One region of the Streptomyces sp. NPDC023527 genome, then DNA from elsewhere that is predicted to be linked to it. Evidence: predicted binding sites of a transcription regulator. Region 1 holds the regulator's gene; the other holds the start of a gene.

Region 1 (11,165 bases):
GCTGTTATCCGGACCTGACCCGGAGAACGATGACTTCTGCCAGTCAAGCTGGTGCATATCCACCCTCTCAAACCTCCTTAGCAATACGCCCGATGAAGTCTCTTGTCGCCTCAGCAGACAGAGCGGATCGCTCTACCATCCGCATGAGCGCCCGATAGTAGGCAAGTTGATCTTCCCCATCAAGAAAAACACTGCCATGAACGTGATCAATTTGGACCGTGTCCAGCTGCGGGACCGCGCCCGCCAGGTAGAGCATCGAGTACCCCATACCCGCGAACCCCTCGACCGCGAACGGGACGGCGCGGACAGTGATACCGGGGCGCTCGGAACACGCCAGGATGGCACTCAATTGGTCCCGCGCCACTTTACGTCCGCCAACGATCATCCGGAGCGCGGCCTCATGGATGATCGCTGTGAAGGCGGGCGGGTTGTCACGGCGCAGGACCTCCTTGCGACCCTCACGGAATTCAATGTCGACATCCATGCGATCCGCCCGGGTTTCCCTCGGAAAGTACGTGAAGAGCGCTCGCGCATAGTCCTCGGTTTGCAGCAATCCGGGAATATGCACGACCTGAAGCGCCTCAAGCCTGCACGCGTTCCACTCCAGGGCTGCGAGATCCAAGGAGGGAGTGGCCAGTGAGTCCTTGTACGACTCCCACCATCCCCGCTCCTGCCGGCCCGTCATCGCGACCAGGGCGTTCACCAAGGCATCGTCTGCACAGCCGTAAAGACCGGCCAGCACGCGCAGGCGCTCGGCGCTGATGCCGATGCGCGCGACTTCGACGTGGCTCATCTGCATGGGGCTGATACCGAGCCGTCGCGCGGCCTCGCGGGCGGTGATCCCGGCCCGCTCCCGCATCTTGCGCAGCTCAGCACCTAGACGCACTTGTCGGGCGGTGGGGTTACTCCTGGGCGGCATGGGTCAACTCTCCCTGCTCATGAGCGTGTTGCGTCGCCACCATGCCACGCCTCCCTCTATGGGGCTAACTTCCCCGAGTTGCTTGCTTGGGTGCTACGTAGACACCTACGTTGAGTGCTGCGCCGCTCACAGAGCGGGCGTATCCGGCCACGGAAGCGCACCGTCATGCCCACATGACGACACTGACACCGGGGCCGCACCCAACACCCCACCGCAGGAGGCATCGTGCTGCCCCTACCAGCCCCCGTGCATCTTCCCGCTCCCGCCGTCGAACCGTTCGAATACTGCCTGCGTGTCCCCCATGACCCCCGGGCCGTCCGTGTCGCCCGTACCACCCTCCGTACCGCGCTGACCGCGCATGAACTGCCCGAACTCGCCGGGCGGGCCGAGCTGCTGGCCGGGGAGATGCTCACCAACGCCCTCGTCCACACCACCGGCAGTGCCGAACTCCGCGTGCGTTGGTCGGAATGGGAGGTGCTGCGGATGACCGTGTGGGACAGCAGTCCCAACCCGCCCGCGCCGAGGGACACCCACCCGTACAGCGACAACGGCCGTGGGCTCAACCTCCTCCAGGCGCTCTCCGACCGCTGGCACTACTTCTCCCTCCCGCGCGGGCTGGCAGCTGGAGAGTCCAAAGCCGTATGGTGCGAAATCAGTCGAAAAGTGCCAGTCTGCTGGACGTAGGCTCAGACCGCGGGCGCCGTCCGGGACTCCGGCGCCCTCTTCCATACGGACGCGGTCAGCGCCGACGCGCCCAGCGCCGCGAAACCCAAGGCGACGTAGACGAGCAAGGCCAGCGTAAGGAGCCAGAAACTCCCGATGCCCGACCAGTCGGGATCCACGTTCCCGAAGGTGAACACCCAGGCCAGGGCGTAGAAGGCCGTGAATACGGCGGCGAACAATCCCGCGATCACCCCGGCGAGCGTAGGCAGGACAGCCGGTACGAGGCCGAGGAACGGTACGCCGTCACCGCGACGGGTCCCGGCAAGGACATACGCGCCGACGAGAAGCGAGGCGCAAGCCAGGGTGTAGTAGCCGTTGCCGCCGTTCCACTGGAGGATTTCATGGACGTCGGCCGCGTACCGGTCGCTGAAGGTCTCCCGCCAGTTCTCGGCGACGATGCTGATGAACACGTACGTCGCACCGAGCCACACCGCCTGGAGGGCGAAGCCTGCCAGCGTCGCGCAGACCGCGAAGACGGTTCGGTGGACGGGGATCCGGCGCAGATGCTGGATGCCGAACCGGGCGGCCGACAGGATCGTCTGGCCGGTCAGGCGAGCACCCCGGTACGTGGCACGCGCGCTCTGGAACCACAGCCAGAGCGTGATCAGCGTGGTCAGGAACGAGGCGATGATGCTGCCCACTCCCAACCAGGAGGTCAGAAGGTCTCGGATCACGTCCCACAGTTGCCACGGGTCGGGCAGGGGGTTCGCGCTCTCGGCGAGGACTGTCACCGGTGGTCTCCAGGAGTGACGGATAGGCGGGATGGATGGGACAGGCGGGAGTACATGGGGATTCTGGCCCCTGGCCCTCTCGGGACGGGGGGAGTCGGTGGATCTCGGGGGCCGGAAGGGCCGGGGCCATCTGGCCCCGGCCCGCCCCGGCCGACAGGCCGGGGCGCTCAGCCCCGGCCGCTGCACGCCTTGCAGTCACCACTGCCCTTGCAGCTGTCGCACTTGCGGCCGCTCCATGCCCCGCGGAATCCGGAGCCCGCAGGTGGTGCACTTCCCGTTGCCCTTGCAGCGCTGGCACATGTCGATCAGTCCTTCCTGGGATGGTGGTCGGCTCGGTGAAGAGGAAAGGGGGCTCAGTACGAACTGGCCCTCTCCCAGCCGCGGGCGCTGTTCAACGAGGCGTAGAAGTAGTGGTTGGGCGCCTTGGAGTAGCCGTCCGGCAGGTGCCGGGCGGTCAGCGCCGGGCTGTACTTGCGGACGATCGCGATCGCCTTGGTGAGGCAGTTGTTCGTGAACAGGGCGTAGCCGTTGTTCTTCATCTTGTCGAAGGTGCGCTGCGCGGCCTTGAGGTCACCGCCGGCGGTGTTGACGCACCGGTACGCGTCGTAACGGGCGAGGTCGATGGGGTGCTTGCCCTTCCTGTCGCCGCGCATCTCCTTCCACGTACCGCCCTCGATCCAGCTGCCGTTGGGGCTGTCGGGGGAGGTGTAGCTGTCTCCTTGGAGGTTCTCGGTGGCGCCCCAGATCCAGTGGTCGGCGTTCCTCGGGTCGCGGACCGCCCAGGCCACGTGTCCGTAGGTCGCGCCCCCGAAGGGGGCCCCTTCCTTGTCCAGGAAGAGACAGGCCCTGCCGCGCGGGGCGGCTTCCGCCTGTGCGGGCAGTGCGACGGGCAGAGCGGCGGCCAGCAGGGCGGTGGCCAGGACGGGCAGCGCCGTGCGCTGACGGGTGGTCTTCTCTCGGGTCACGGGTGTGGATTCCTCTCGTTCCGGTGGTGGTCGGTCCGGCGGTGCCGATACGTTCGGCTGCCGTCGGGACCAAACGTGGCCGACCGACTCGAGCGGGACCACGGATCGCGGAGCAGTGCATGTGGGAGTGCCACTTGCACCGCCGTGAGCTGCGGATTCAGGCGTCGATGTGCAAGAAGAGAGAGGGCCTCGCGGGGTGGGAAGCTCGGATGAGAGCTTGATCGACGAGTTCGGGGACGCGCTGGACGCGTGGGCCGAGGAGGTCAACGCCGCCCGCCTGAGGCTGGGTACGCAGCAACAGCAGCTCGCGCGGAAGCTGAACGAGCGGAGGAAGACCGACCAGTCCCAGGTCTCCAAGTGGCTGAGCGGCCGAAAGATCGTCGCGTCCGGGGGTGCGTCCCTCCCCGGCGCGGGACTCTCCCGGGACGTGGTGTGGGCCTTGGGGCTGCGAGGGGACGCGGCCGAGCGGGTGGTGCACCTCGGTGAACGGGTCGACCGGGCGCAGGCGCTTCTGGAGCGCAGGTATCCGAAGGGCTGGCGGGCCACCGCACGAGCCCACTTCCTGGCCGCCGCGACCTCCGGAAGCACCGCGACCCCCAGCGGCAGCACCCCACCGTCGGACGTCCCGACCACCGCCGCGTCCCCGGCGGACGACGCGCTGCCGGCGGACGACGCGCCCCAGCCGACCACGATCCGTCCCACCGCCGCGATCCGCCGCCACCTGACGCCCGGCAAGGTCCTCGGAGCCGTCGCCGCTGCCGCTCTCCTCATCGGCGGCATCACCGCCGTCGGCCGGCACGTCGGTGAACCCGAGGCCGCGTCCGCCGTCCCTGCCTCCACGGCACCCGCCACGCAGCCGTCGTCCGGCGCGGCGGCCTCCGTCGAGCGGCCCGGACTGGAGAAGGGGACCCTGGGTGAGGACAGCCGGTGCAGCGCCCCGTTCCCGGGACCGGGTGACGTGGTCTGGAGGGTCTGCGCACGGGTGGAGGCCGACCGGGTCTCCTTCGCCCTGAAGATCGTGAACCCTGGTCGTCGGCCGGCGCCGGTCAAGGCTCGCCTGCAGTACGCCCGCGAAAGCGCCTTCCACACCTGCCCGGCGGCACCGGACACCCGGCTGCTGACCATCCCGGCCGGCCGGACCCTCATCACCGAAGCCGGCTGGTGCGCCCTCGCCCGGGCGAACGAGCCTTTCGCCTACCAGGGTGTCGGCTGGGTGCTCGCGGCGGACGCCACCGACGGCTCGTACAAGCTCACTCCCACGGCGCACGTCTACCCGAACCGCGTCATCTGGCAGCCGGACCTGCTGCCCGCCCCGGCATCCCGGCCGTAACCGGCGTCCACCCCGCCCGGGAGCAGACCGTGCGACGCGAAGGGGCCCGGAGAGCGAACTCTCCGGGCCCCTTCCACGAGCTCAGCGACCGGCGGCGTCAGCGCTCGGTATCGCGCCGAGGGCGCCACACCACCAGCGCGCTGGTCTGCTGCACGTCCTGGTACGGAACCAGATCGCGGCGGTACGAGGCGTGGACCGCGGCCTCGCGCTGTTGCATGGCCGTGGCCGCGCCCTCGACCGCGCCCTGGAGTTCGGCGACGCGCGCCTTGAGCGCGGCCACCTGGTTCTCCAGCTCGATGATGCGCTTGATGCCGGCGAGGTTGATGCCCTCGGTCTGGCTGAGTTGCTGGACCTGGCGGAGCAGTTCGATGTCGCGCGCCGAATAGCGGCGGCCGCGGCCGGCCGTGCGGTCGGGGGAGACCAGGCCGAGGCGGTCGTACTGCCGCAGGGTCTGCGGGTGCAGGCCCGACAGCTGGGCGGCGACGGAGATGACGTAGACCGGCGACTCGTCGGTCAGCTCGAACGGCTGTGCCTGCCCAAAGCCTCGTCGTCGGCCGTCCATCTCATGCTCCCTTCGCGGCCTTGAACAGCTCGGCCCTCGGATCCTCGCCCGCCGTCGCGGCGCGGTAGGCCTCCAGGGCCTCCCGTGCCTTGTCGTCGAGCTCCTTGGGTACGGCCACCTCGACGGTGACCAGGAGGTCGCCGCGGGTGCCGTCCTTGCGCACGGCGCCCTTGCCCCGGGCGCGCATCGTACGGCCGTTGGGCGTGCCCGCGGGCAGTTTGAGGGTGACCGGCGGGCCGCCGAGGGTCGGGACCTTCACCTCGGCGCCCAGCGCCGCCTCGGCGTACGAGACGGGCACGGTGACGGTGAGGTTGTCGCCCTTGCGGCCGAAGACCGGGTGGGCGCCGACGTGCACGACGACGTACAGATCACCGCTGGGGCCGCCGCGCTCGCCCGGCGCTCCCTTGCCGCGCAGGCGGATCCGCTGACCGTCGGTGACGCCCGGCGGGATGCGGACCTGCATGGTGCGGGAGGACGTGGCACGGCCGCTGCCCTTGCACGTGTCGCAGGGGTTCTCGGGGATGAGCCCGCGGCCCTTGCAGTCGGGGCAGGGGTCGGTCAGCGAGAAGCCGCCGCCCGAGCCGTGCGAGACCTGGCCGGTGCCGACACAGGTCGGGCAGACCCGAGGCGTACCGTTTTTGTCGCCCGTGCCGGAGCACGCCTTACAGGCCGCCGAGGAGGACATCCGCAGCGGGACCGTGGCCCCGTCGACCGCCTCGATGAAGTTGAGCGACACCTCGGACTCGATGTCCTGGCCGCGGCGCGGCTGGGTGCGGGTGCCGGCGCCCCGGTTGAACAGACCGCCGAAGACGTCGCCGAGACCGCCGCCGAAGCCACCGCCCGCGCCGCCTCCGCCCTGGGCGCCTCCGAAGAGGTCGCCCAGGTCGAAGTTGAACGAACCGCCGGGACCGGCGCCGCCCGGCCCGGGTCGGAAGCCACCGCTCCCGAACAGGGCGCGGGCCTCGTCGTACTCCTTGCGCCGCTTGGGGTCGGCCAGGACGTCATTGGCCTCGGAGATCTCCTTGAAGCGCTCCTCGGCCGAGGCGTCGCCCTTGTTGGCGTCCGGGTGGAACTCGCGGGCGAGCTTCCGGTACGCCTTCTTGATCTCGGCCTCGGTGGCGTCCTTGGGCACGCCGAGGACCTTGTAGTAGTCCTTCTCCACGAAGTCCTTCGTGCTCATCCCCGGCGTCCCTCCTTCCGGTCCCTACGGTCGTTCATCGCGTCAGCCCTGCTCCGGGCCACCGCTCTCCTCGGTCGGCTCGTCGCCCTCGCCGTCGCCCTTCTGGGCGCCCGGCTGGGGCTCGGCCACGGCGACCCGCGCGGGGCGGATCGTCCGCTCGCCGATCCGATACCCCGGCTGCAGAATCTGCACGCACGTGGTCTCGGTGACGTCCGGCGCGTAGGAGTGCATCAGCGCCTCGTGCACCAGCGGGTCGAAGGGCTCGCCCTCCTTGCCGAACTGCTGCAGGCCCATCTTGGCGACGACCGTCTCCAGCGACTCGGCGACGGACTTGAAGCCGCCGACGAGCTCGCCGTGATCACGGGCGCGGCCGATGTCGTCGAGCGTGGGGAGGAGCTCGGACAGGAGGTTCGCGATGGCGATCTCCTTGACCGTGGCCCGGTCCCGCTCCACCCGGCGGCGGTAGTTCTGGTACTCGGCCTGGAGCCGCTGGAGGTCCGCCGTGCGCTCGTTGAGCGCCGACTGGGCCTGGTCCAGCTGTGCCTGGAGCCCTACCTCGACCAGTTCTTCCCCGGTCGGGGCCGGGCCCGCCTGGTCGGCGGACCCGGCACCCTGCGCCGCGTCTTCGGGGGTGGTGGCGTCGGAGGGGACTTCAGGCTTCTCGTTCTCGTCGAAGCCCGGGGTCTCCTCGGTCACGCCGCACCGCCCTTGGGCTTCTCGTCGTCGACGATCTCGGCGTCCACGACGTCGTCCTCGGCCTTGGCGTGGCCGGCACCGTCACCCGCGGCACCCTCGGCGCCGGCGGCACCCTGGGCGGCCTGGGCGGCCTGGGCGTCGGCGTACATCGCCTGGCCGAGCTTCTGGCTGACCGCGGCGACCTTCTCGGTCGCGGTGCGGATCTCGGCCGTGTCCTCGCCCTTGAGCTTTTCCTTCAGCTCGGTGACGGCGGTCTCGACCTCGGTCTTGACGTCGGCCGGGACCTTCTCCTCGTTGTCCTTGAGGAACTTCTCCGTCTGGTAGACGAGCTGCTCGCCCTGGTTACGGGTCTCGGCGGCCTCGCGGCGGCGGTGGTCCTCCTCCGCGTACTGCTCGGCCTCCTGGCGCATCCGGTCGACCTCGTCCTTGGCGAGCGAGGAGCCGCCGGTGACGGTCATCTTCTGCTCCTTGCCCGTGCCGAGGTCCTTCGCGGTCACGTGCATGATGCCGTTGGCGTCGATGTCGAAGGAGACCTCGATCTGCGGGACGCCACGCGGGGCCGGCGGCAGACCGGTCAGCTCGAACATGCCGAGCTTCTTGTTGTACGCCGCGATCTCGCGCTCGCCCTGGTAGACCTGGATCTGCACGGACGGCTGGTTGTCCTCGGCCGTCGTGAAGATCTCGGAGCGCTTGGTCGGGATCGTGGTGTTGCGCTCGATCAGCTTGGTCATGATGCCGCCCTTGGTCTCGATACCGAGGGACAGCGGGGTGACGTCGAGGAGCAGGACGTCCTTGACCTCGCCCTTGAGGACACCGGCCTGGAGCGAGGCGCCGATGGCGACGACCTCGTCCGGGTTGACGCCCTTGTTGGCCTCCTTGCCGCCGGTCAGCTCCTTGACGAGCTCGGCGACGGCCGGCATACGGGTCGAGCCACCGACGAGAACGACGTGGTCGATCTCGGACAGCTGGATGCCCGCGTCCTTGATGACGTTGTGGAACGGGGTCTTGCAGCGGTCGAGGAGGTCCGCGGTCAGCTGCTGGAACTGCGCGCGGGTGAGCTTCTCGTCCAGGTGCAGGGGGCCCTCGGCGGACGCCGTGATGTAGGGCAGGTTGATCGAGGTCTCGGTGGACGAGGACAGCTCGATCTTCGCCTTCTCAGCGGCCTCGCGGAGGCGCTGGAGGGCCATCTTGTCCTTGGACAGGTCGACGCCGTGGCCGTTCTGGAACTGCTTGACCAGGTAGTCGACGACGCGCTGGTCCCAGTCGTCACCACCGAGGTGGTTGTCACCGTTGGTGGCCTTGACCTCGACGACGCCGTCGCCGATCTCCAGCAGCGAGACGTCGAAGGTGCCGCCACCGAGGTCGAAGACGAGGATGGTCTGGTCGTCCTTGTCGAGACCGTAGGCCAGGGCGGCCGCGGTGGGCTCGTTGACGATACGGAGGACGTTCAGACCGGCGATCTCGCCGGCCTCCTTGGTGGCCTGGCGCTCCGAGTCGTTGAAGTACGCCGGGACGGTGATGACCGCGTCGACGACCTTCTCACCCAGGTAGGCCTCGGCGTCACGCTTCAGCTTCTGCAGGATGAAGGCGCTCATCTGCTGCGGGTTGAAGTCCTTGCCATCGATGTTGATCTTCCAGTCAGTGCCCATGTGGCGCTTGACCGAGCGGATCGTCCGATCGACGTTGGTGACTGCCTGGCGCTTGGCGACCTCGCCGACGAGCACCTCGCCGTTCTTCGCGAAGGCGACGACGGACGGCGTGGTCCTGGCGCCCTCGGCGTTGGTGATGACGGTGGGCTCACCGCCTTCGAGAACACTGACGACGGAGTTCGTCGTACCCAGGTCGATGCCGACCGCACGTGCCATGTCGATTCCTCCAGCTGACTTGAGTGGAACAGGCTCAAGGGTGCAACACGGATCCGCCGCTGTCAACGGAGCTGAGTCGAGGCGACTCAACTCTTATGCGGGGCTTATGCGCAGTCGGGCGGCGAGGAGGAGCGTTTCTGCAGTTCAGAGGAGTGTTCCCGGCCGCTCGGCCCCCTCTATCCTGCGGCCCTCGGATCGGGGGATCCGGGAAGGTCCGGAAGGGGGGCAGGCCGTGCCGGAGCTGCCGAACTGGATTCCATGGCTGGGCGGGGCCGTACTGGCGGTCGTCGGCGCCACGGCGAAGAGCTGGTTGGAGGCGAGGCTCAAAGCGGCCGCCGACTTCCTCTACGACCGGCTGGCCGGGAACCCGTTGCTGCGCCGGACGGCGCTCGCCAAGTACATACGCGAGCTGCACGACCGCCACAGCCGATTCGCGGTCTCCTTCCAGGTCGAGGACGCGCTGAGGCTGCCGATGGAGTCGGTGTACGTGCCGCTGCGGTGCGCGGTCCCGTCCTCGCGGCTTCCGGGGGAGGCCGCGGCAACGTTGCAGCGGGAACGGCACAGCGTGGTGCTGGGTGTACCGGGCGCGGGAAAGACGATGCTGCTGCGCCACGAGGCCCTGATGTGGGCGAAGGGGCGGCTCCGGCCGGCCCGGCGGGCGCGTGGCAAGCCACGCGTGGATCTGTCCGACCTCACGGACGTCCCGGTCCTGCTGGAGCTCCACCGGCTGAACAAGAACCCGGACTGGAGCCTGGAGCAGCACATCGCCGACCACTTCGGGCGGCATGAATTCCCCCGGGCGGACAAGTGGGTGGTCCGAGCCCTGGAACGGGGCGACCTGGCCCTGTACTTCGACGGCCTGGACGAGGTGGCGAGCGACCACCGCGACCGGGCCGTGGACCGGATCAAGGACTTCGCGCAGCGGTACGGAGCGTGCCGGATCGTGGTGACCTGCCGCGCCGCCGTCTACGACGGGGGGTTCACCGACCAGTTCCACCAGACGCTGCGCGTGCAGGACTTCGACGAGCACCTCATCCGCCGCTTCCTCGGCGGCTGGCCCTGGCCGGAGGGCCTGGCGGACGACACCGTGGAGCAGTTGCTGGGGGCGTTACGGGACACCCCGCAGCTGATGCCGCTGGCCCGCAATCCGCTGCTGCTGACGATGATCGCTTACCTCTACAGCTATGTGTACGCGGGCACGGACCAGGTGCTGCCGCACACCCGGGCCGACTTCTACAAGCAGGTCGTCGACAACCTGCTCATGGACCGCCGACGCCGCCCGAGGTTCGCGCTCCCTTTGAAGAAGGCGGTACTGCTGGCGCTGGCACTGGCCGCACAGGACGTCCCCTCGGGCAGCCACGACCGCCTCGCCCGGCCCGAATCGGCCGTCCTGGAGACCGTGCGGGCGGTGCTGCGGGCCCAGGCGCGCCCGGAGGACCTGGCCGAGGACGTCCTCCGGGAGATCGTCACCCGAAGCGGCCTGCTGTTGTCCGTGGACAACGGCGAGCGCTACCAGTTCGCCCACCTGACACTCCAGGAGTACGCGGCCGCCTGTGCCCTGGCGGCCGACCCGGAGGGACTGCTGCGCCGCTACCGCGCGGACCCGGCGGCCTGGCGGGAGGCGGTGCGGCTGTGGTGCGGGGTGGAGGCGCGCGACTGCACGGAGGTCGTGCGGACGGTGTACGCGGAGGATGCGCTGCTGGCGTTCCAGTGCCTCGCGGATGCGCTGGTGGTGGATGAGGGGCTGGCCGAGGAGATCATCGGTCACTTTCGCGGGCTGCTGGGGCTGTTGCCGAACGCCGCGGTGACGGCGGCCTTCGGGCTGGTGGCGGCGGACCGGAGGCCCCACGGGGCGCGGGTGTTCGCATTCCTGCGGGAGACCGCGAGGGCGGCGGGACTCTCGTCACGCGCTCTCGCGGCCTGCCGGGCACTGGCCGCGACCAATCTGCCGAGGGCGGCGGAGGCGCTCGCCGAGATGCCGGGGTTCGCCGCGCACGAGGCCCTGGCCTCGATGGGGGACATCGCGGTGCCCGTCCTGAAGCGGCTGGCGGCGGAGGGGAACCAACAGGCGTCCACAGGGCTGTGGAGGATCCGCACACCGAAGGCGGCGCTGGCCCTGAACGAGCTGCTGTGGTCGGAGCGGCCCGTCGACGAGCTCCACCTGTACGCCGCGTATCTGGGCGAGCTGATCAGC
Region 2 (11,165 bases), on a different contig from region 1:
GAGGACGGCGCGCGGGGTGTTCGCCAGACAGACCAGCAGGTCGAACTCGGTCGGCGTCAGGTGTACGTCGTCGCCGCGCACCCGCACCCGCCGCTGGGCGTGGTCGATCTCCAGCTCGCCCAGGCGCAGGATGCCGGTGCGCGGCGTGTGCGCGGCGAGCGCCGCCCGCTCCACGCGCCGCAGCAGTACGTGCACCCGGGCCGCCAGCTCCCGCATGGAGAAGGGTTTGGTCATGTAGTCGTCGGCGCCGACGCCCAGCCCGACCAGCATGTCGGTCTCGTCGTCGCGGGCCGTCAGCATCAGGACGGGCACCGGGCGCTGTGCCTGCACCCGGCGGCAGACCTCCAGGCCGTCGAAGCCCGGCAGCATCACATCCAGGACCAGCAGGTCCGGCTGCCAGGCGTCGGCGGCGTCGACGGCCGAGGGGCCGTCGCCGGCGGTCCGTACCTGGAACCCCTCGGCGCGCAGCCGGGCCGCGATGGCGTCGACGATGGTCCGGTCGTCCTCGACGACGAGGACCCGTCGCTGGGCCCCGGCGGAGCTTGCGGCACCGCTCGGGCCGATGTGTGTCTGCTCCATGCGCCCCGCCCCTAGCGTCTTCCCGTAGCGTGATTCTCTACAGTCCTGCAGGTGTGGCAAGCAGAGTACGGGCAGGTGGCAGGGGACGGCTACGCGGCACGGAGCGCGAGGTGCACGACGTCCGGGACGCCCCGGGCAACGGTGATCTCTTCGGTTCTTACCCCTTCGAACCCGGCATTCCGGAGGGCTTCCTCGAAGTCCTCGGACGGTTGCGCGGACCACACGGCCAGCACGCCGCCCGGCGTCAGCCGCGCCCGGCACGCCGCGAGGCCGGCCGGGGAGTAGAGGCCGTCGTTGTCCTCGGTGACGGTCCAGCCGGGCCCGTTGTCGATGTCCAGGCACAGCGCGTCGTGGGCCGCGGGGGCCGTGTGCACGTAGGTGACCAGGTCGGCGTGGACGACCTCCGTGCGCGGGTCGGCGAGCGCCGCACCGGAGAACGCGCCCAGCGGCCCCGCGCGGTGCCAGTCGATGACCGCCGCCTCCCGCTCGACGACGGTGATCCGGCCCCAGCGCGGTTCGGCCGCCGCCCGGGCGAGGGAGAAGCCGACGCCGAGCCCGCCGATCAGGACGGACGGTCCCCGGCGCCCGGCGGGCAGGGCGGCGAGCGCCGCGTCGATCAGCAGCCGCTCGGACCGGCCGTCGGAGGTGTCCATCAGGAAGCAGCCGTTGGCGATGATCTCGTAGATGTCACCCCGACGGCGCAGCGCGACCTCGCCGTACGGGCCGTCGCGGCGGTCCAGGGTGAGGGGCGGGGCGGGGTGGCCCGGCGCGGGGGCGGGTGCTGCGAACCGGACATCTCGGGTGGTCATGGCGGAGCCTCCGGGGATCGGTTTACTCGGCGGACGCAGCGGACGGGAACGGGGTTGAGGGTCGTGACGGGAGTCACGCCCGGAGGTTGAAATGCCGGGCCTCCGTGGACCTTAATGTTGCGAGTACGGGCGGGGGGTTCCGCCGCCCGGAGAGCCGATGGAGCCCGCCGGAAAGGGGCTTGGCCGAGTGAGTGTGGTTGACCCCGCCGACGCGCGGTCCACCGATGACCGGGCACCCGGCGAAGACCCGCGCCGCCGCGGCCGCGGCCGGCTCGCCCGGCCTTGGCGACTGCTCCCCACCCCCACCGGCACGCCCTTCGCCTTCGTCTACGGGCTGGTCCTCCTGGCCACCGCCCTCTACACCCACCTCGGCGAGCGGGAGACCGTCGACCAGCTCCTGCGCGACTCCAGCACCGATGCCGCCCACCTCGCCGAGCAGCCGCTCGTCGTCCTCGTCGCCAGCGCCCTGTGGGTCGCCGGCGGCCTGTACTCCCTGTACGGCGTGCTCTTCGCCGTCGTCGTCAGCGCCCTGGAGCGCCGGGTCGGCGGCGCCCGTACCGCGGGCGTCTTCCTCCTCGGCCACGTCCTGGCCACCCTCGCCACCGAGCTGCCGGTGGCCGGCGCCGTGGCCGCCGGCCGGCTGCCCGAGGCGTCGCTGCACCGCCTCGACTACGGCATCAGCTTCGGCGTCATGGCCTGCATAGGCGCGCTGACCGGCCTGCTGCCGCGCCGGGCGGGCGGGGTCGTCCTCGGCCTGGCCTGCCTGATGTGCGCCCAGGATCTGATCGAGTTCGCCGACCCGCTCGCCAGCTGGGGCCACCCGATCGCCCTGCTCACCGGCATCGCCTGCCGCTCCCTCCTGCGCGACGGACGGGGTGACGGGCGGGGCGCGGCCGGGAAGGCTTCAGCGGACGGCGCCGTCCCAGCTCCACTCCGTACGCCGTTCGTGCCCGGGCAGCGCGGCCCGGCCGGCGCACCACAGGAGAGTGGCGGCGGGGGCCTGTCCGGTGGGGGCGCCGGGGAAGAGGCGCTCGACGACGGGCGCGCACAGCTCGTCGGGCGGGCTCCAGCCGAGCCCGAGACCGCGCGCGATGTCGTGGGTGTGCACGACGGTCTCGACCACACCCATGGCGGCGAAGCCGGCCGCGTCGGAGTGCCCCCACGGGTGCCAGGCCCGGTCGGCGGGGTCCGCGCCGCGGACGGTGGCGGCGAGCAGCGCGGCAGCGATGCGGATGCCCTCCAGGCGCGCTGAGAGCGGCGCTTCGGGGTCCAGCGAGGCGAAGAGCGCGATGTACCGGTCGGTGGGCCGGGCGGTGAGCAGCCCGGCGTAGCCGACGAGGCCCAGGGCCAGGTGGTCGAGGGTCGCGTGACAGGCCCAGTCGAGGTCACCGGCGGGCCGCGACCAGTCGGGCTCCCCGCCCGCCGCGAGCGCGGCGGTGCCGAGCCCGGCGGCCTCGGTGACCAGCGCGGACCATTCCTTCGGGGTGGGGCTCACGCGCCGCCCCCGCTCCGTACGACCTCGATCAGGCGCGCGTAGCTGTCCCCGCCGTGGCCTGCCGCCACCGCCCGCTCGGTGAACCTCTTGAACAGCGCCGGCAGCTCCATGTCCAGGCCGCGCGCCTCACTGGCGTGGACGAGGTGGTCCATCGTCGCGAGGTGGATGTCGAGGGTGGCGTCGTCGCCGGGGTAGTGGCCCGCGTCGATCTGGGGCGCGTACGTGCTCATGAACCCCGAGACGGCCGTCAGCCAGCGGACGGCGACCGGGGTGAACGCCGCCGCGTCCACCCGGTCGGCGCCGGTCAGCGCCACGCCGTGCAGCCAGCCGCCGAGGGCCGCCCACATCAGGCCGAGCAGCGCCGTGTCGTACAGGGACGCGAGGCCCGGGTCGGTGCCGAGGTCCACCGGGTCCCCGAGGCTCGCCAGGGTGGCCCGGTGGGCGGCGAAGGCGGCCGGGGAGCCGGCGCAGAGCAGCATGAAGGCGGGGTCCCCGATGCCGGGCGGGGTCGTCATGATCCCGCCGTCCAGATAGTCCGCGCCGTGCCCGGCGGCCCAGGCGGCCGTCTCGCGGGCCTGCTCGGGCGACCCGGAGGTCAGGTTGACCAGCGTCCGGCCCGCCAGCGCGTCGGCCGCCGGGTCCAGGACGGCGTGGACGTCGTCGTACGTCGTCACACAGACCACGACCAGCTCGCTCGCCGCCACGGCCTCGCGGGCCGACCCCGCGCGGACGGCTCCGCGCCCGACGAGGGCGTCGGCCTTGGCGGCCGAGCGGTTCCAGACGGTGGTCGGGTGCCCGGCCGCCAGAAAGGCGCCGGCCAGGGCCGTGCCCATCCGGCCGAGGCCGAGAACGGTGACAGTCATGGGTGCTCCTCGTTGTCGCACAGGAAGTTGATCAAGTGAGGACCACGCTCGCACCGGTCGGCGGGGCCCGACAGTGGCAGGACTGCCGAGCCTCGAACGATTCGTGCCAATAGGCTGGCCGCCATGAGCGCTGGTTCCGTGGCCGTGGCAGTGATCGACGACGATGTCCCGTTCTGGGACCTGTACGAGCTGGGGGTCGTCTGCACGGTCTTCGGCATCCCGCACCTCGACCTGGCCGACCCCTGGTACGACCTGCGGTTGTGCGCGGCGGGCGGGCCCGGGGACCCGTCCCCGACCGGCTTCGGGCTGCGCACCCCGTACGGCCTGGAGGGCCTGGCCGGCGCGGACACGGTGATCGTCCCCTCGGTGCCGGAGGCGTGCGTCGACGGCGGCCGGGAGCTGCCGCCGGAGCTGCTCACCGCGCTGCGGGCCGCCGCCGACTCCGGCGCCCGCATGGTCTCCCTGTGCGCCGGGGCCTTCGCGCTGGCCGAGGCGGGGATCCTCGACGGCCGCCGGGCCACGTGCCACTGGATGCACACCGAGGAGCTCGCCCGCCGCCACCCGAAGGTCGACGTGGACGACTCGGTGCTCTACGTGGACGACGGCGATGTCCTCACCAGCGCCGGGGTCACCGCGGGGCTCGATCTGTGTCTGCACCTGGTCCGCCACGACCTGGGCGCGCACGTTGCCAACCAGCTCGCCCGCCGCCTGGTCGTCCCCGCGCACCGCCCCGGCGGCCAGGCGCAGTTCGTCGAGGTGCCGGTACCCCCGGCCGGCGACGACGGGCTCGCGCCCGTACTCCAGTGGGCCACCGAGAACCTCGACCGGCCGCTGACCGTCGAGGAGCTGGCCGCGCGCGCCGGGATGAGCCCGCGCACCTTCTTCCGGCGCCTGCACGCGGCCACCGGCACCACCCCGCTGAAGTGGCTCCTGAGCAGGCGGCTCGCGCACGCCCAGGCGCTGCTGGAGGCGACCGACCTGTCCATCGAGCGGATCGGCGAGCGCAGCGGCCTGGGTACCGCGACCAATCTGCGCCGCCACTTCGCGCAGCACTTCGGCGTGTCGCCCTCGGACTACCGGAAGGCGTTTCCGGGCGCGGCCTGACGCTCTCCTGTCCCTCCCGTCGGTGATCGCTCAGAGCGAACGCGGGCGGGGGAACATCCGGACGCGGACAAGCATTGAGTCGGTGTAGCTCAACTTGCCTGCCGAAGGGGAGATCATGGCTTTCACGTCCACACCGCTCACCCTGCCCGTACTGCCCCTCGACGACGAGGTGGTGCTGCCCGGCATGGTGGTCCCCCTGGACCTCTCCGATGCCGAGGTACGGGCCGCGGTCGAGGCCGCCCAGGCCGCCGCCACCGGGGACAACAAGCCGCAGGTGCTGCTTGTGCCCCGGGTCGAGGGCGCGTATGCGGGGACCGGCACGCTCGGTCGCGTCGAGCAGGTCGGACGGCTCTCCGACGGCGACCCCGGCGCCCTCATCCGCGGGCTCGCCCGGGTGCGGATCGGGGCCGGTACGACCGGACCCGGCGCCGCCCTGTGGGTCGAGGGCACCCGCATCGAGGACACCGCGCCCGACCCGCTCCCCGGTGCCGTCACCGAGCTGATGAAGGAGTACAAGGCGCTGGCCACCAGCTGGCTCCGCAAGCGCGGCGCCTGGCAGGTCGTGGACCGCGTCCAGCAGATCGACGACGTCTCCCAGCTCGCCGACAACTCCGGCTACTCGCCCTTCCTCACCGTCACCCAGCGCGTCGAGCTCCTGGAGACCGCCGACCCGGTGGCCCGCCTCAAGCTCGCCGTGAAGTGGCTGGGCGACCACCTCGCCGAGCAGGACGTCGCCGAGTCCATCGCCAAGGACGTCCAGGAAGGCGTGGACAAGCAGCAGCGCGAATTCCTCCTGCGCCGCCAGCTGGAGGCCGTCCGCAAGGAGCTCGCCGAGCTCAACGGCGACCCCGACAGCGAGACCGACGACTACCGCTCCCGCGTCGAGGCCGCGGACCTTCCCCGGAAGGTGCGGGAAGCCGCCCTCAAGGAGGTCGACAAGCTCGAACGCGCCTCCGACCAGAGCCCCGAGAGCGGCTGGATCCGCACCTGGCTCGACACGGTCCTGGAGATGCCGTGGAACGAGCGCACCGAGGACGCGTACGACATCCCCGGCGCCCGCACCGTGCTCGACGCCGACCACGCGGGCCTGGCGGACGTCAAGGAACGGATCACCGAATACCTGGCGGTGCGCAAGCGGCGCGCCGACCGGGGGCTGGGCGTGGTCGGCGGGCGGCGCGGGGGCGCGGTGCTCGCGCTCGTCGGCCCGCCCGGTGTCGGGAAGACGTCCCTGGGGGAGTCGGTGGCCCGTGCCATGGGCCGCGAGTTCGTCCGGGTCGCCCTCGGCGGCGTCCGGGACGAGGCCGAGATCCGCGGCCACCGCCGCACCTACGTGGGCGCGCTGCCCGGCCGGATCGTACGGGCGATCAAGGAGGCCGGTTCGATGAACCCGGTCGTCCTCCTCGACGAGATCGACAAGGTCGGCTCCGACTTCCGCGGCGACCCGGCGGCGGCCCTGCTGGAGGTCCTGGACCCGGCGCAGAACCACACCTTCCGGGACCACTACCTGGAGGTCGAGCTGGACCTGTCGGACGTGGTCTTCCTCGCGACGGCCAACGTCCTGGAGTCGATCCCCGAACCCCTCCTGGACCGCATGGAACTCGTCCGTCTCGACGGCTACACCGAGGACGAGAAGGTCGTCATCGCCCGCGACCACCTGCTGCCCCGGCAGCTGGAGCGCGCGGGCCTGGAGAGCGGCGAGGTGGTCGTCGAGGAGGCGTCCCTGCGCAAGCTCGCGGGCGAGTACACCCGGGAAGCGGGCGTACGGACCCTGGAGCGCGCCCTGGCCCGGCTGCTGCGCAAGGTGGCCGCCCAGCACGAACTCGGCGAGCGCGAACTGCCGGTGACCCTCGGCGCCGACGACCTGCGGGCGCTGATCGGCCGCCCGCACCACACCCCCGAGTCCGCGCAGGACCCGGCCGAGCGCCGCACGTCGGTGCCGGGCGTGGCGACGGGCCTCGCGGTCACGGGCGCGGGCGGTGACGTGCTCTTCGTCGAGGCGTCGCTGGCCGACCCGGAGACGGGCGGCGCGGGCCTGACCCTGACCGGCCAGCTGGGCGACGTCATGAAGGAGTCGGCGCAGATCGCGCTGTCCTTCCTGCGCTCCCACGGAGCCGAACTGGAGCTGCCCGTCGGCGACTTCAAGGAGCGCGGCATCCACCTGCACGTCCCGGCCGGCGCGGTCCCCAAGGACGGCCCGAGCGCGGGCGTCACGATGACGACGGCCCTGGCCTCCCTGCTGTCCGGCCGTCAGGTCCGCCCGGACGTCGCCATGACGGGCGAGGTGTCCCTGACGGGCCGCGTGCTGCCCATCGGCGGCGTCAAGCAGAAGCTGCTGGCGGCCCACCGCGCCGGGATCACCACGGTCGTCATCCCCAAGCGGAACGAGCCGGACCTGGACGACGTGCCGGCGGAGGTCCTCTCGAAGCTGGACGTCCACCCGGTGTCGGACGTCCGCCAGGTGCTGGAGCTGGCGCTCCAGCCGGCGTCGGCCTCGACCTCGGCGGAGGTGCCGGTCGCGGCGTAGCGGCGGGGGCGCGGGGACGGAGCCGGCGGCCGGGGGCCGCCGGCTCCGGCGTTCGCGGGGAACGTGCCCGGACCTCTCTCACCAGGAGCGGGAGTGGCCGGACAGGCCCTTGTCCCGTGGCTACCCACTGGTAATGATCAGTGGGGTGTCCGGCGTCGGTGGCGGGCCGGCGAGGACGGAGCACTCATGGCGGACGCGGAGCGCAGCAGGCGCGACTTCCTCACCTGCCTGGTCGCGGCGCCGACCCTCGCCGTCGCCACCGGCCTCGGCCCGGCGGAAGCCGCCCCGGCCGTCGCCGCCGGGGCGCCCGTGCCCGGCCTTCCGGCCACCGCCGACCTCGTCGACCTCGGCGACGTACTGATCCTCGCCGGCGCGCCCACCGCCCACATGCTGGTCCTGACCGTCGGCGAGGACGGCTCGGTGACGTTCCGGCTGCCGAGGGAAGAGGTCGGCCAGGGCCTGACCACGGCCGTGGCGATGCTGGTCGCCGAGGAGCTGGACATACCCCTCGCGCAGGTGAGGATCCAACTGGAGGACGCGCGCCCGGAGTTGCTGTTCGGACAGTTCACCGGCAGCTCCAACTCCATCCGCTCGCTCTACGACCCGGTCCGGCACACCGCGGCCGCCGCCCGCGCGCGGCTGGTGCGCGCCGCCGCCAGGCGGTGGGGCGTGGCGGACGGCGGGCTGCGCACGCGGGAGGGTGCCGTCGTCGCGCCGGACGGGCGCAGTGCCTCGTACGCCTCCCTCGCCGCGGCGGCCGCCTCGCGGGACCTCGGCGCGGTCACCGCCCGGCCCAAGCCGGAGTCCGCGCACACCCTCGTCTCCACCCCCACTTCCCGTATCGACGCCCGGGCGATGGTCACCGGCGGGCAGCGGTACACCCTGGACCTGGACGTGCCCGGCGCCAAGCCGTGCATGGTCCGCCGGCCGCCAACCCTGGGCGGCACGGTGCGGGCGGTACGGAACGAGGCCGCCGTCCGGGCCATGCCCGGCGTCCTCGACGTCGTCGCGATACCCACCGGCGTGGCAGTCGTGGCCGAGACCTTCGGTCAGGCCCTGAACGCCAAGAACGCCCTCGACGTGACCTGGGGCGCCGGGACCGTCGACGGCCTCTCCGACGCCGACATCCGCGCGAAGCTGAAGGCGGCGGCCGCACCCCTGGTGGACCTGCCGCCTCTGACCCGGCACCTCGACGCGGAGTTCGACTTCGCGTTCGTGAGCCACGCGCCGCTGGAGACCAACTCGGCCGTCGCGGACGTACGTTCCGACAGGGCGACGGTCTGGTCCGGGCTGAAGGCGCCGATCGTCGCCCAGCAGACGATCGCCAAGGAGCTGGGGCTGCCCGTGGACAAGGTCACCGTCCACGTGGTGCAGGCGGGCGGCTCGTTCGGGCGGCGGCTGTTCTTCGACGCGGCGCTGGAGGCCGCCCGGGTGTCCAAGGCCGCCGGGCGGCCGGTGCGGTTGATGTGGTCGCGGATCGACGACACCCGGCACGGCCGGATGCGGCCCGCCACCCACCACCGGCTCCGGGCCGCCTACGCGCTGGGCCGCGTGATCGGCTTCGACCACCGGGTGGCCGCCGTCGAGACCGACTTCCGGCACGGCCTCGGCGAGATCCTCACCGCGACCGTCACCAAGCTGCCCGGCGGCATCGGCAACGGCACGTTCGCCCAGACGCTGTTCCACACCACCGTCAAATGCCCCTACCACTTCGGCGTCACCACCCAGCACCTGACCGAGGTGCCGCTGAAGATGCCCACCGCGTCCTGGCGGTCGGTGTACTCGGCGAACGCGCGCGGCGCGGAGGAGATCCTCGTCGACGAGCTGGCCGCGACGCTCGGGCAGGACCCGGTGGAGTTCCGCCGCGCGGTCCTGAAGAACCGGTCGCAGCGCGCGGTGCTCGACAAGGTCGCGAGCGAGGGCCGGTGGGGCCGGTCGATGCCCGCAGGGCACGCGCAAGGCGTCGGCTTCCACGAGGAGTACAAGTCCCGTACGGCCTGCCTCGTCGAGCTCGACGCGACCGATCCCAAGCGCCCGCGCGTCACCAAGGCGTTGATCGCGGCCGATGTCGGGCGGCCGGTCAACCCGAGGGGGCTGGAGGCGCAGCTGCTCGGCGGCCTGACGGACGCCATCTCCACGACCCTCAGCGCCGGACTGCACATCGACAACGGGCTGCCGCTGGAGGGCAGTTACTCGCAGTTCCACTACGCGCGCCAGAAGGACTCCCCGCCGGAGGTGCGGATCTTCGTCATGCCGGCCGCCGGGGAGCCGGGCGGCGCCGGGGAACTGGGGGTCCCGGCCGCGGTCGGGGCGATCGCCAACGCGTACGCCCGTGCCACCGGCACGCGCCCCCGGCGCTTTCCGGTCAACTTCGACGTCGACTTCACCCCCTTCCCGCGCTGAATCCCTGGAGCCCCTCCGTGCCCTCGCACACCTTCACCGTCAACGGCCGGTCCGTCACCGTCGACGCCCCCGACGACCTGCCCCTGCTGTGGGCGCTGCGCGACCTGCTGGGCATCCGGGGCCCGAAGTACGGCTGTGGGATCGACGTCTGCAAGGCGTGCACCAGCCACCTGGACGGCGAGGCCGTCAGGCCGTGCGTCGTGCCGGTCGCGGAGGCGGCGGGCCGTGAGGTCACGACCATCGAGGGCCTCGCCGACGGCGACCGGCTGCACCCCGTCCAGGAGGCGTGGCTGGAGCAGGACGTCGCCCAGTGCGGCTACTGCCAGCCCGGCCAGATCATGGCCGCCGTCGCCCTCCTGAAGCGCACGAAGAACCCGACGGACGCCGACATCGACGCGATCGCCAACGTGTGCCGGTGCGGTACGTACTTCCGCATCCGCGAGGCGATACGGAGCGCGGCGGCGAAGCTGGGGTGAACACGCGGGCGCGGTACGGGCGCGTGCCCGTTTGGCGTACGTATCGTTGCACTACCCGGCTGCACGCAAACGTGTGCGGCGGGGAGGAGCGCAGGATGACCATCTAACTGACCGACAGGATAGTGATGGCCGACAGCGACGAGCTCAGCCTGGACGGGATGTTCGACAGGCTGGAGCGGATGCCCGTCCCCGAGGGCTACAAGGTCGAGATCGTCGAGGGGGCTATCTACAAGTCGCCGCAACGGGACAACCACTGGGACATCATCGCTGACATCTACGACCAGCTGCGAACCAAGTACCCCAGGCGGCGCGTCAAATCCGACGTCCGCATCGACTTCCCCGGCCATCTGAACGGCTTCGCCTGCGATGTGGTCGCGCTGAAGGAGGGGGCGGTCAAGGACGCGAAGGGTCGCTGGCAGTACGGGGACATCGAGTTCATCGCCGAGGTGATCTCCAAGGAGACCGCGCGGAACGACTACGGCCCGAAGAGGGATGCCTATGCCCTGGCAGAGGTGCCCGTCTACCTCATCGTGGATCCGTACGTCGGCCGGTGCCAGCTCTTCACGGAGCCCAAGGACGGCACCTATCGCTGCGGTCCGGCGATCAAGTTCGGTGACCCCATCGACCTCACCGACACCGTCGTCGGCCTGACCCTCGCCACCGAGGACTTCCTCCGCGACTGAACGCGTGCCCCATTCGGCCGAAAGCCGTCCATGGGCCACGACGCCCCATTGATCCCCTCCCGCCCCGCCGCTTGCATGACCTCCGACCACAGATGTTCCGGCAGGTACGGAGGGGGAACCTTGCGTAAGCCCAGAGCACGTTCAGGAAGACCCGGCACCAAAAACGGAATAGCAGGGGCGGCGGCGCTGTTGGGCGCCGCCGCCCTTGTCGTGTCCGCGATGCCCGCGC

Evidence for each region. Region 1 encodes HspR, which represses chaperone genes until heat shock. Its sites were predicted from a motif close to TTGAGNNNNNNNNNCTCAA; they were not measured.
Region 2: lon (endopeptidase La) is a predicted target of HspR. The motif match lies at 4,925-4,943, and genes of this name have one in related genera.

The regions. Positions count from the first base shown of each region.
Region 1 is NZ_JBVHJJ010000001.1:645,634-656,798, reverse strand. It holds gene ACZ303_RS03020 (DUF397 domain-containing protein) at 1-57, opposite strand, end outside; gene ACZ303_RS03015 (helix-turn-helix domain-containing protein) at 68-919, opposite strand; gene ACZ303_RS03010 (ATP-binding protein) at 1,145-1,603, shown strand; gene ACZ303_RS03005 (hypothetical protein) at 1,606-2,373, opposite strand; gene ACZ303_RS03000 (Tat pathway signal protein) at 2,727-3,338, opposite strand; gene ACZ303_RS02995 (helix-turn-helix domain-containing protein) at 3,556-4,668, shown strand; gene ACZ303_RS02990 (heat shock protein transcriptional repressor HspR) at 4,766-5,230, opposite strand; gene dnaJ (molecular chaperone DnaJ) at 5,232-6,410, opposite strand; gene grpE (nucleotide exchange factor GrpE) at 6,453-7,106, opposite strand; gene dnaK (molecular chaperone DnaK) at 7,103-8,971, opposite strand; gene ACZ303_RS02970 (NACHT domain-containing protein) at 9,204-11,165, shown strand, end outside.
Region 2 is NZ_JBVHJJ010000004.1:429,892-441,056, reverse strand. It holds gene ACZ303_RS11110 (response regulator transcription factor) at 1-579, opposite strand, end outside; gene ACZ303_RS11105 (spermidine synthase) at 669-1,388, opposite strand; gene ACZ303_RS11100 (rhomboid-like protein) at 1,546-2,640, shown strand; partial or broken gene ACZ303_RS11095 (maleylpyruvate isomerase N-terminal domain-containing protein) at 2,536-2,883, opposite strand; gene ACZ303_RS11090 (NAD(P)-dependent oxidoreductase) at 2,880-3,746, opposite strand; gene ACZ303_RS11085 (GlxA family transcriptional regulator) at 3,870-4,850, shown strand; gene lon (endopeptidase La) at 4,966-7,374, shown strand; gene ACZ303_RS11075 (xanthine dehydrogenase family protein molybdopterin-binding subunit) at 7,561-9,777, shown strand; gene ACZ303_RS11070 ((2Fe-2S)-binding protein) at 9,795-10,253, shown strand; gene ACZ303_RS11065 (Uma2 family endonuclease) at 10,379-10,936, shown strand; gene ACZ303_RS11060 (M4 family metallopeptidase) at 11,156-11,165, shown strand, end outside.